Regions from separate parts of the Alcaligenes parafaecalis genome, predicted to be linked through region 2. Evidence: riboswitches for the same ligand, from Rfam matches in the RefSeq annotation. Region 2 holds a riboswitch; the other holds the start of a gene.
What was found. Region 2 has a riboswitch for S-adenosylmethionine ahead of metX (homoserine O-succinyltransferase MetX). Riboswitches for the same ligand answer to the same signal wherever they lie in the genome.
Positions count from the first base shown of each region.

Region 1 (4,210 bases), on a different contig from region 2:
TCTGGGCTGGAATGCAAAAAGCCAACCATCTTACGATGATCGGCTTTTTGAGGAATATTTGGTGCCCAGAAGAGGACTCGAACCTCCACACCCGAAGGCACATGGACCTGAACCATGCGCGTCTACCAATTCCGCCACCTGGGCTTTGATTCAAGCTGTTGCTCGCCTCAAGCCTGTAATTATAGGGTTAATTCAACTAAAAATGCAAGCAATTATCCTGGCGTAGAATTTATTTTAATTTCTAGTTGATTGGCGTTCTCATTATCATTAGAATGTGTCGTGTGATATAGCATAAGAGTGTGATCATGAAATTCAACACAATGGATGTCGAGCGCATGTTGCTGGATATGGGCCAGGGTCGAAAGTACTCTGCCCGCGCCATGCAACTCATGCTGATGGCGCTGCTCAAAGAAGGCAGCACTCACGGTTATCAACTGATCCGCCGCTTTGCGCAGATCAGCCAGAACAGCTATGTACCCAGTGCGGGCGCGGTGTATCCGGCCCTGGCTTATTGCGCCACTCAAGGCTGGGTACTGATTGAGGAAGAAGGTCGACGCAAGATGTACAGCCTGACCAAAGAAGGTCAGGCCTATCTGGACGAGCAGCACGAGAAATGTGATTACCTGCTGCAATCCCTGACCTATCGCGGGCGCAAGCTGGTGTGGATCCGGCAGATGTTGGCCGAACACAATAGCGATGAAGATTTGAAGGCCGCACAAGAGCAAACAGGCTGGTTGCCGGAGTTTGTCCAGGTACGTCATAGCCTGAAGCAGGCCATGTTTGAACAATCAACCGCTAGCCTGGAACGGCAGGCGGAGGTGGTGGCTATTCTGGAAAAAGCCATAGCCGAAATACGCAACTTGCCTAAGGAGGCCTAAGCATGCAGTCTGAACAATTAACGCAGAAAGTGGCCCATACCCTGAAGCTGCGCTTGCTGACCGTCAAGCAGCGACGCGAACTGGGTCCTGTTATGGTGCGCATCACCTTGGAAGGCTCGGATCTGGAAGGGTTTCACACCCCCGGTTTTGATGACCACGTTAAATTGATTTTCCCCGATCCCGCCACCAAGGAATTGCGTCTGCCCCAAATGGGCGAGCGTGGCATGGTCTTTGCCGCTGGTCAGGAAAAGCCCCCCATCCGCGACTACACCCCGCGCGAATTCCGAGCGCAGGACAATGAGATGGATATTGATTTTGTGGTCCACGGCGAAGGCCCTGCATGCCAATGGGCCATGCACGCCAAAGAGGGCGACAAGCTGGGCGTAGCCGGTCCACGCGGCTCCTTCCTGGTCAGCAAGGATCTGGATTGGCAAATCCTGATTGGTGACGAAACCGCCGTGCCTGCCATGGCACGACGCGTGCATGAACTGCCCGCCAATGTGAAGGTGCAGGTTTACGTGCTGGCCCGCAATCTGCTGACACTGGGCACGATGGAGGCGCCCGATCACGTAACCGTGAATTGGATTCCTTCTCTGGCGGGGCTGGATGGCGTTCTTGATGCCCTGCGTGCCGCACCGGAATTAAGCGGTACAGGCTACGTCTGGGTCGCGGCTGAATATTCGATTGCTCAAAGCTTGCGCGAGTATTGGGTGCAAGAACGAGGTCTGGATAAAGGAGTCATCCGGGCCAGCAGCTACTGGCGACAAGGTGATCAGGGCGAAGACGCTCCCCGCCTGGACTAGGCCGCTTGCTGCTGAGGGTAGGGCTGGGCGCGCAAGCGTCCGCCTACTTTCAGGACAGGCTGTAAATCCGTATCCAGAACCGTGCTGGGATGTGCCAGACGATGTTCGTCAATCAGCCGGGCAATGGCATCCATGTTCAGCAGCAAGGTGCTGTCAATATCATGTTGAAAGCGGGCCCAGTAGCCGCCACGGCAACTGGAACCAAGCCAACGCGGCTCGTAATCACCGACCGTATCGGCATGCCGTTCACACACTACGGCCAGCCGGGAACAACCGGGACGCAGAACAATGCGATAGCTGTGTTGTTCCAGGGTCAGGTGATAGAAAAACGCTGCGGACATAAAACACTCCTGTTTAGCTCTTGGAAGTGATTCCGGGTGAGCAATTTGGATTAAAGGACCCGTTGGCTGCCTGGCAAGCCAAGCATAAAAAAACCCGCTGGCAGCGGGGTGTATGACTACGATCCCTTTGGTTGCCAGATGGCCATATCTTGAATCCACCTTGTGCGGGTACACAGGTTGGCATGGGATGTCCCAACTCTTGATATAGCAATAAGCATAAAAGCGATTCTCATGAAGTGCAAGAGCTGCCTTTATTTCTATCGGGCATGAAAACGGTAGAAATAGTTTGCGAAATTTGAAAATCATGCTATAGTCCTCTTCTGTCTTGCAGAGACGAGTTGAAAAACAAGTCCAGCAGTCAGAGCCCAGGTGGCGGAATTGGTAGACGCGCATGGTTCAGGTCCATGTGCCTTCGGGTGTGGAGGTTCGAGTCCTCTTCTGGGCACCAAATATTCCTCAAAAAGCCGATCATCGTAAGATGGTTGGCTTTTTGCATTCCAGCCCAGAAAGTCAGGTGCTTGAGCACCTGACGTGGGGACGAGAAAGGTCGGGCATGCAAGCCCGACCGGGGTCGCGTCTGGTGCGCTTAGTCCTGCTCCAGCTCAAAAATCAGCATCTGCATAAACTCCTGCACACTGGTGGGTAGCACCCGCTTTGCCATACTCAGCACCTGTATATCCCTCTCCAGACGCGAGTCATGCACGGGGATGGTTTTCAGACCATTGTCCTGACTGCTGCGGTGGCTGATCAAGGCCCCCAAAGCAATCGCTTCTGTCTGTCGCACGTATTCGTGCAGCGCCCCCGAATAATTGCAGCTAAAGACTTCGTTGAAGCGCAGTTTTTCCATCTGGCAGACATGGTTGAAAAGCTGCTTTTGTGTCGACTCCTCACCCGGCACCACGATGGGATAGGCTTGCAGTTCGGCTAGCGTCAGGCTGCGTGAACGAGCCAATGGGTGATCAGGCCGCATAATGGCAAAAAGAGGGGATCGACAGCTATGGTTCACCTCGACATCGGGCACGGGCGCCGTGCTAAAGACCACCGCAAGATCGACATCGCCGTTTTTGACTTGCTCCAGGCAATCATTGGGCGAGCCAACCCTCAAGGCAAATTGCGCCTGTGGCATGCGGGCCGAAAAATCAGCCATTACACCGGGTAAAAAGTAGCGCGACAAGCCCTCGGTAGCAGCTACCCGGATCAGATGGGCTTGTGCATAGTCCTGGGTGCGCAGGCTCTGCAGGATGGCTTCTTCTTCCAAACGTACTCGTAAAGCGTGATCGGCCAGGGCTTGCCCGGCAGCGGTCAGTACCATGCCGCGTCGTCTGCGTTCAAACAGGCTGACCCCCACGGCCTCTTCCAGCAAGGCAATTTGTCGGCTGATAGCGCTGGGTGCAATGTGCAGCCGTGCACTAGCCGCGGCCAGCGAGCCCGTTTCCATAACGGCCAGAAAATATTTGTAGTCCATAAAAAAATGCCCGTCCTGGCGTTGGACGAATGGGTTCGTGTCGTTTTAAGGATTCTAAAAATTAGCTGATTAGATTCTAAAGATAGAAATATACAGAAGGAAAGCCAGATTTTATAGTCCCACTTTCTATATCAATGACAGAACGACAAACGAATGGGAAAAAGTGAAGCATTAGCCAATGTGCGTGCCTATCTGGCCGATGGGCGCTTTGAAGCCGAGCTGCGCCGACGCGTCGCCATTGAAAGTGATAGCCAAACTGCCGAGAAGGCCGATCAGCTTGTTCAGTATCTGGATCAGGAGCTGAGCCCCAGCCTGAGCAAACTGGGTTTTGCGGTTCGCATTATGGACAACCCCAAAGGGGCAGGGCCCATTCTGGTCGCGCATCGCCACGAGTCCGACGATCTGCCAACCGTCCTGACTTACGGGCATGGTGATGTGGTGCCAGGGCATGATCAGCAATGGCGGGAAGGTCTGACCCCCTGGGCGCTGACGATTGAGGGCGAGCGCTGGTACGGCCGTGGCACGGCAGATAACAAAGGCCAGCACAGTATCAATTTAGTCGCCTTGGAGCAGGTGATTCAGGCCCGGAAAGGACGCCTGGGTTTCAACCTGAAAGCGATTTTTGAGACGGGTGAAGAACGTGGCTCGGTGGGTTTGCGTGAGTTCTGTGAAGAGCAGGCTGAACTCTTGTCGGCAGATGTGTTTTTGGCCTCGGATGGCCCT
Region 1 covers NZ_JAPKNA010000001.1:1,110,614-1,114,823, reverse strand. Annotated here, with positions in the region: tRNA gene OSH09_RS05215 (tRNA-Leu) at 60-144, opposite strand; gene OSH09_RS05210 (PadR family transcriptional regulator) at 306-878, shown strand; gene OSH09_RS05205 (siderophore-interacting protein) at 881-1,681, shown strand; gene OSH09_RS05200 (hypothetical protein) at 1,678-2,022, opposite strand; SAM-I-IV-variant riboswitch at 2,140-2,233, opposite strand; tRNA gene OSH09_RS05195 (tRNA-Leu) at 2,386-2,470, shown strand; gene OSH09_RS05190 (LysR family transcriptional regulator) at 2,609-3,487, opposite strand; gene OSH09_RS05185 (M20 family metallopeptidase) at 3,641-4,210, shown strand, end outside.
Region 1: it holds a riboswitch for S-adenosylmethionine, as region 2 does, so the genes downstream of both, OSH09_RS05200 (hypothetical protein) here and metX (homoserine O-succinyltransferase MetX) in region 2, are expected to answer to the same signal.

Region 2 (4,210 bases):
AGCAGAGATTCCAGAATCTCGTGGCCCCAGTCTTGCAGGCTGACGCTTTCCTTTTGCTGATTGGTCAGCATCAGGCCGGGGCGACGGCCTTCGCGCACGACAGTTGCAAAGTTGCTCTTGCTGTCCTGGCAGTAACCGCCGTCCGGGAAGAAGGGGCTGTCTTGTACGGTACAGAACAGCAGGAAGGTGTCCAGGAAGCGACAGGTCTGCTCGGAAATGCCGGTAGGCGACTCAGGGTCGATGTCCAGGCAACGCACTTCGATGTACTCCACGCCACGCTGGGCCAGGGCCGTAGCCGGGCGCTCGCTGCGCTGGGTGGTGCGCTTGGGGCGAATGCTGGAGTAGTACTCGTTTTCGATTTGCAGAATATGGGTGTTGAGCTGAATCCATTCGCCATCGCGGTGGGTGCCCAGTTTTTCGTAATCGGGCCAAGGGGTCACGGCAGCGTGATACATGCGCATCACAAAGGTGTCCAGGTCGTTGTAGCAAAGCTGAAGCTCAGCCTGGGCTTCCTTGTTGTGATAGCCCAGATCGCTCATGCGCAGGCTGGTAGCCCAAGGCATGGTCAGCGTATCGTCATCGACCTTGTCCAGATTGTTGCTGCGACCTTGCAGGAAGTTGGCGTCCAGCACGGGCGAGGCACCAAACAGGTACATCAGCAGCCAGGAATAGCGGGTGAAATTGCGGATCAGCGCCAGGTAACCGTTGGAGCGCTGGTCTTGCAGATTGTCGCCACAGACATTCAACAGAGGCCAGATGCCATCAGGCAGGGAAAAGTTGTAATGCACCCCGGCAATACACTGCATGGGCTTGCCATAGCGCTCGGCCAGACCGCGTCGGTATACATGCTTGAGCATGCCGGTGTTGGATTTACCGTACCAGGCAATGGCAATGTCTTTCTCGGCTGGCAAGAGCGCGGGCATGGACTGGTTCCAGATTATTTCCTGGTCTAGCTTGCCCGCTACAAAGGTATGAATATCGGCCAGTTCCTGCAGCACGTCCTCGACCCGGTCTTGCGGCTCGGTAATCAGCTCCAGCAGGGCTTCGGCGTAATCGGTGGTGATATGACCGTTGGTCAGGGCCGAACCAATCGCTTGGGGGTGGGGAGTATTTGCCAATTGGCCCAGCGCATCGACGCGCAGTCCTTCTTTTTCGATGCCACGCAAGATTCCCTTCAAAATCTCGGGATTCTGTTGCAGGGCAAGGCGGCGTTCGTGGCTGGTGTTCATGGTGGTGTTTCCCACTTTCGAAATCGGGTGCAAGATACGGGACTGTTCAATGGGCGCAGGCCCGTCTATAAATAGTAGTCCGACCAGGCTTGCTTTGTTAAGTTGCGCCAAAAGGCGTGTCAGGCAGGGCGAGTATAAGGCGGCTGTTCAGCCAGCCGATGAAAAGCATGAAACGGGATATGGGATTAGCACCATGATGATCAGGCGCATTACCGCGGTACTGGCGGCTTTCTTGATGTTGGCAGCCTGCAGTCCGGAGTTTAACTGGCGCAAGGTTCAGCTTGAGCAAACGGGCTTGTCGGCCATGCTGCCGGGCAAACCAACCACCAGTCACCGACTGTTGGATTTCGAGCACTACAAGCTGGATTTTTACCTGACTACTGCCACGGCCGGTGGGCAAAGCTATACCGTAGGCCACGTTATTTTGCCTACAGAACTGCAGCAGGACGAGGCCGCTCGTCAACGCTTGTACGAGGCTTTGCACGAGTCTCTGCGCGAGAAGTTCATACCCGATGGGCAAGTCAGCGAGAAAAGCCAGATTCAACTGCCACTACCCGGACAGATCTTTTACATGACGCGCGATGTGGGCGGGGTGGCCTTGCGGCTGGAAGCCATGATCCGCATCGAGCCGGGCTGGCTGGTGCAGGGCTTTGTTATGACGGATTCCGGGAAGGCCCCGGACGCGGCACAGGCAAAGGTGTTCTTTGACGGCCTAGCTCGCTAGCCGGGTCGCCGCTGATCAGGTGCTGTTGCAAGGCCAGGGTAATGGCAGCCTGACGGCTATAGACGCCAAGCTTGGCGTAGGCGTTCTGGAAGTGGAAGTTGATCGTGCGTTCAGTGATGCCCAGGATGATGCTGATTTCCCAGCTAGTCTTGCCATGGGCAGCCCAGTTCAGGCAGGACTGCTCGCGTGCAGTTAAATGCGTCACGGTAAAGCCATTCCTCATGCATTCGTGGTAGACGTCGGGCCAATGTACTCAAATTTAGCTTAGCTGGCAGACAGATGTGCGTGAAAATAATGATGTAAATCAAAGCATTGTCTTTTCGCTGACATTACCTTTGTCCAGAGTTCTGAATCGATCCCGGCTGGTCGATTTGGACGCCGCGCCGCAGCGATGCTAGAATTTTGTCTTATACGTTTTGCGCCGATTTGCCTGATCCGCTTGCGGGCGCTCCATAAATCCAGCTAAAGAGGTCCTGATGGCCACTGATTCCGTCCCTAGCGCCAACGCTGGCGCCCTTAGCCCATCCTGCGGATTGATCCCCGAAGGTTCCGTGGGCCCTGTACATGCCGAACTTATCGCCTTTGACGAACCCCTGCACCTGCGCAGCGGGCAAGTGCTGCCCAGCTACGAGCTGGCAGTCGAAACCTACGGCACCCTGAACGAAGAACGCAGCAATGCGGTGCTAGTGTGTCATGCACTGAACGCCTCGCATCACGTTGCCGGTTATTACGACGACGATCCCAAAAGCATAGGCTGGTGGGACAATATGGTCGGCCCGGGCAAAGCCGTTGATACGGATCGCTTTTTTGTGATTGGCGTCAATAATATTGGCTCCTGCTTTGGCTCTACCGGCCCGTCCAGTACCAATCCTGCTACTGGCAAGCCCTGGGGCTCCGAGTTTCCTGTTCTGACGGTGGAAGACTGGGTTCGCGCCCAGGCCCGTTTGGCGGACTACTTCGGCATCCGCAAGTTTGCTGCCGTTATGGGTGGTTCTTTAGGTGGCATGCAGGCCTTGAGCTGGGCCATTAGCTGCCCGGAGCGCGTGGAAAACTGCGTGGTTATTGCCAGCACACCGCGCCTGTCTGCCCAGAACATTGCTTTTAACGAAGTGGCCCGTAGCGCCATTTTGTCTGACCCGCAGTTTCACGGCGGTAATTATTACGAGCACGGTGTAGTGCCCAAAGCTGGTCTGGGCGTTGCCCGCATGGTGGGTCACATCACCTACTTGTCCGATACCGTCATGGCCGAAAAATTTGGCCGTAACCAGCGTGCGCCTGCTCAAGGCGGCGAATACCACTACAACTACGGTGTGGAATTCGAGGTCGAATCCTATTTGCGTTATCAAGGCGAGAAGTTTTCGCGTTATTTTGACGCCAATACTTATCTGATCATTACGCGGGCGCTGGATTATTTTGACCCTTCGCGTCAGTTTCAGGGTGACCTGGTCAAGGCGCTGGAAAAAGTGCTGGCCAAGTTCCTGCTGGTGTCTTTCACCACGGACTGGCGTTTCTCGCCCGAGCGTTCGCGTGAGATTGTGCAGGCCTTGCTGCGCAATCAGCGTCAGGTGACCTACGCCGAAATCGATGCACCACATGGTCATGATGCCTTCTTGCTGGAAGACCCGCGTTACCACGCCGTTGTGCAGGGATACTATGACCAGATCGCCGCTAATTTGGGCTTGCCCGCGCGTACGCGCACTACAGGGGTGTTGGCAGAATGACTAAGCTGCAGACTCAGGTGGATCCCGCCATGTTAAGACCGGACTTGCTGCGTATTGCGCAATGGATTGAGCCAGGTTCGCGAGTGCTGGATCTGGGCTGTAACGATGGCACCTTGCTGGCGCATCTGCGTGATACGCACCAGGTCGTCGGAACGGGTGTCGAACTGAATGATCAGTTCGTGATTGCCTCGGTGCGCCGTGGCGTCAACGTGATCCAGCAGGACTTGGAAAAAGGGCTGGCGCTGTTCAGCGACCAGCAGTTTGATACCGTCGTCCTGTCCAAGACATTGCAGTCCATGCACCATACCGAGCACATTCTGCGCGAGATGGCCCGGGTGGCGCGGTATGGTATCGTCTCGTTTCCTAACTTCGGTTATTGGCCGCATGGCTGGAGCATTTTGCGCGGACGCATGCCGGTAACCGGCGAAATGCCTTACCAGTGGTACAACACGCCCAACATCCATTTGTGCACCATGAAAGACTTTCAGGATCTGGCCCAGGCTGTGGGTGTTCGTATTCTGGATAGTGCAGCCTTC
Region 2 covers NZ_JAPKNA010000004.1:263,548-267,757, reverse strand. Annotated here, with positions in the region: gene gshA (glutamate--cysteine ligase) at 1-1,229, opposite strand, end outside; gene OSH09_RS14150 (hypothetical protein) at 1,423-1,953, shown strand; gene OSH09_RS14145 (response regulator transcription factor) at 1,883-2,158, opposite strand; SAM riboswitch at 2,362-2,440, shown strand; gene metX (homoserine O-succinyltransferase MetX) at 2,430-3,674, shown strand; gene metW (methionine biosynthesis protein MetW) at 3,671-4,210, shown strand, end outside.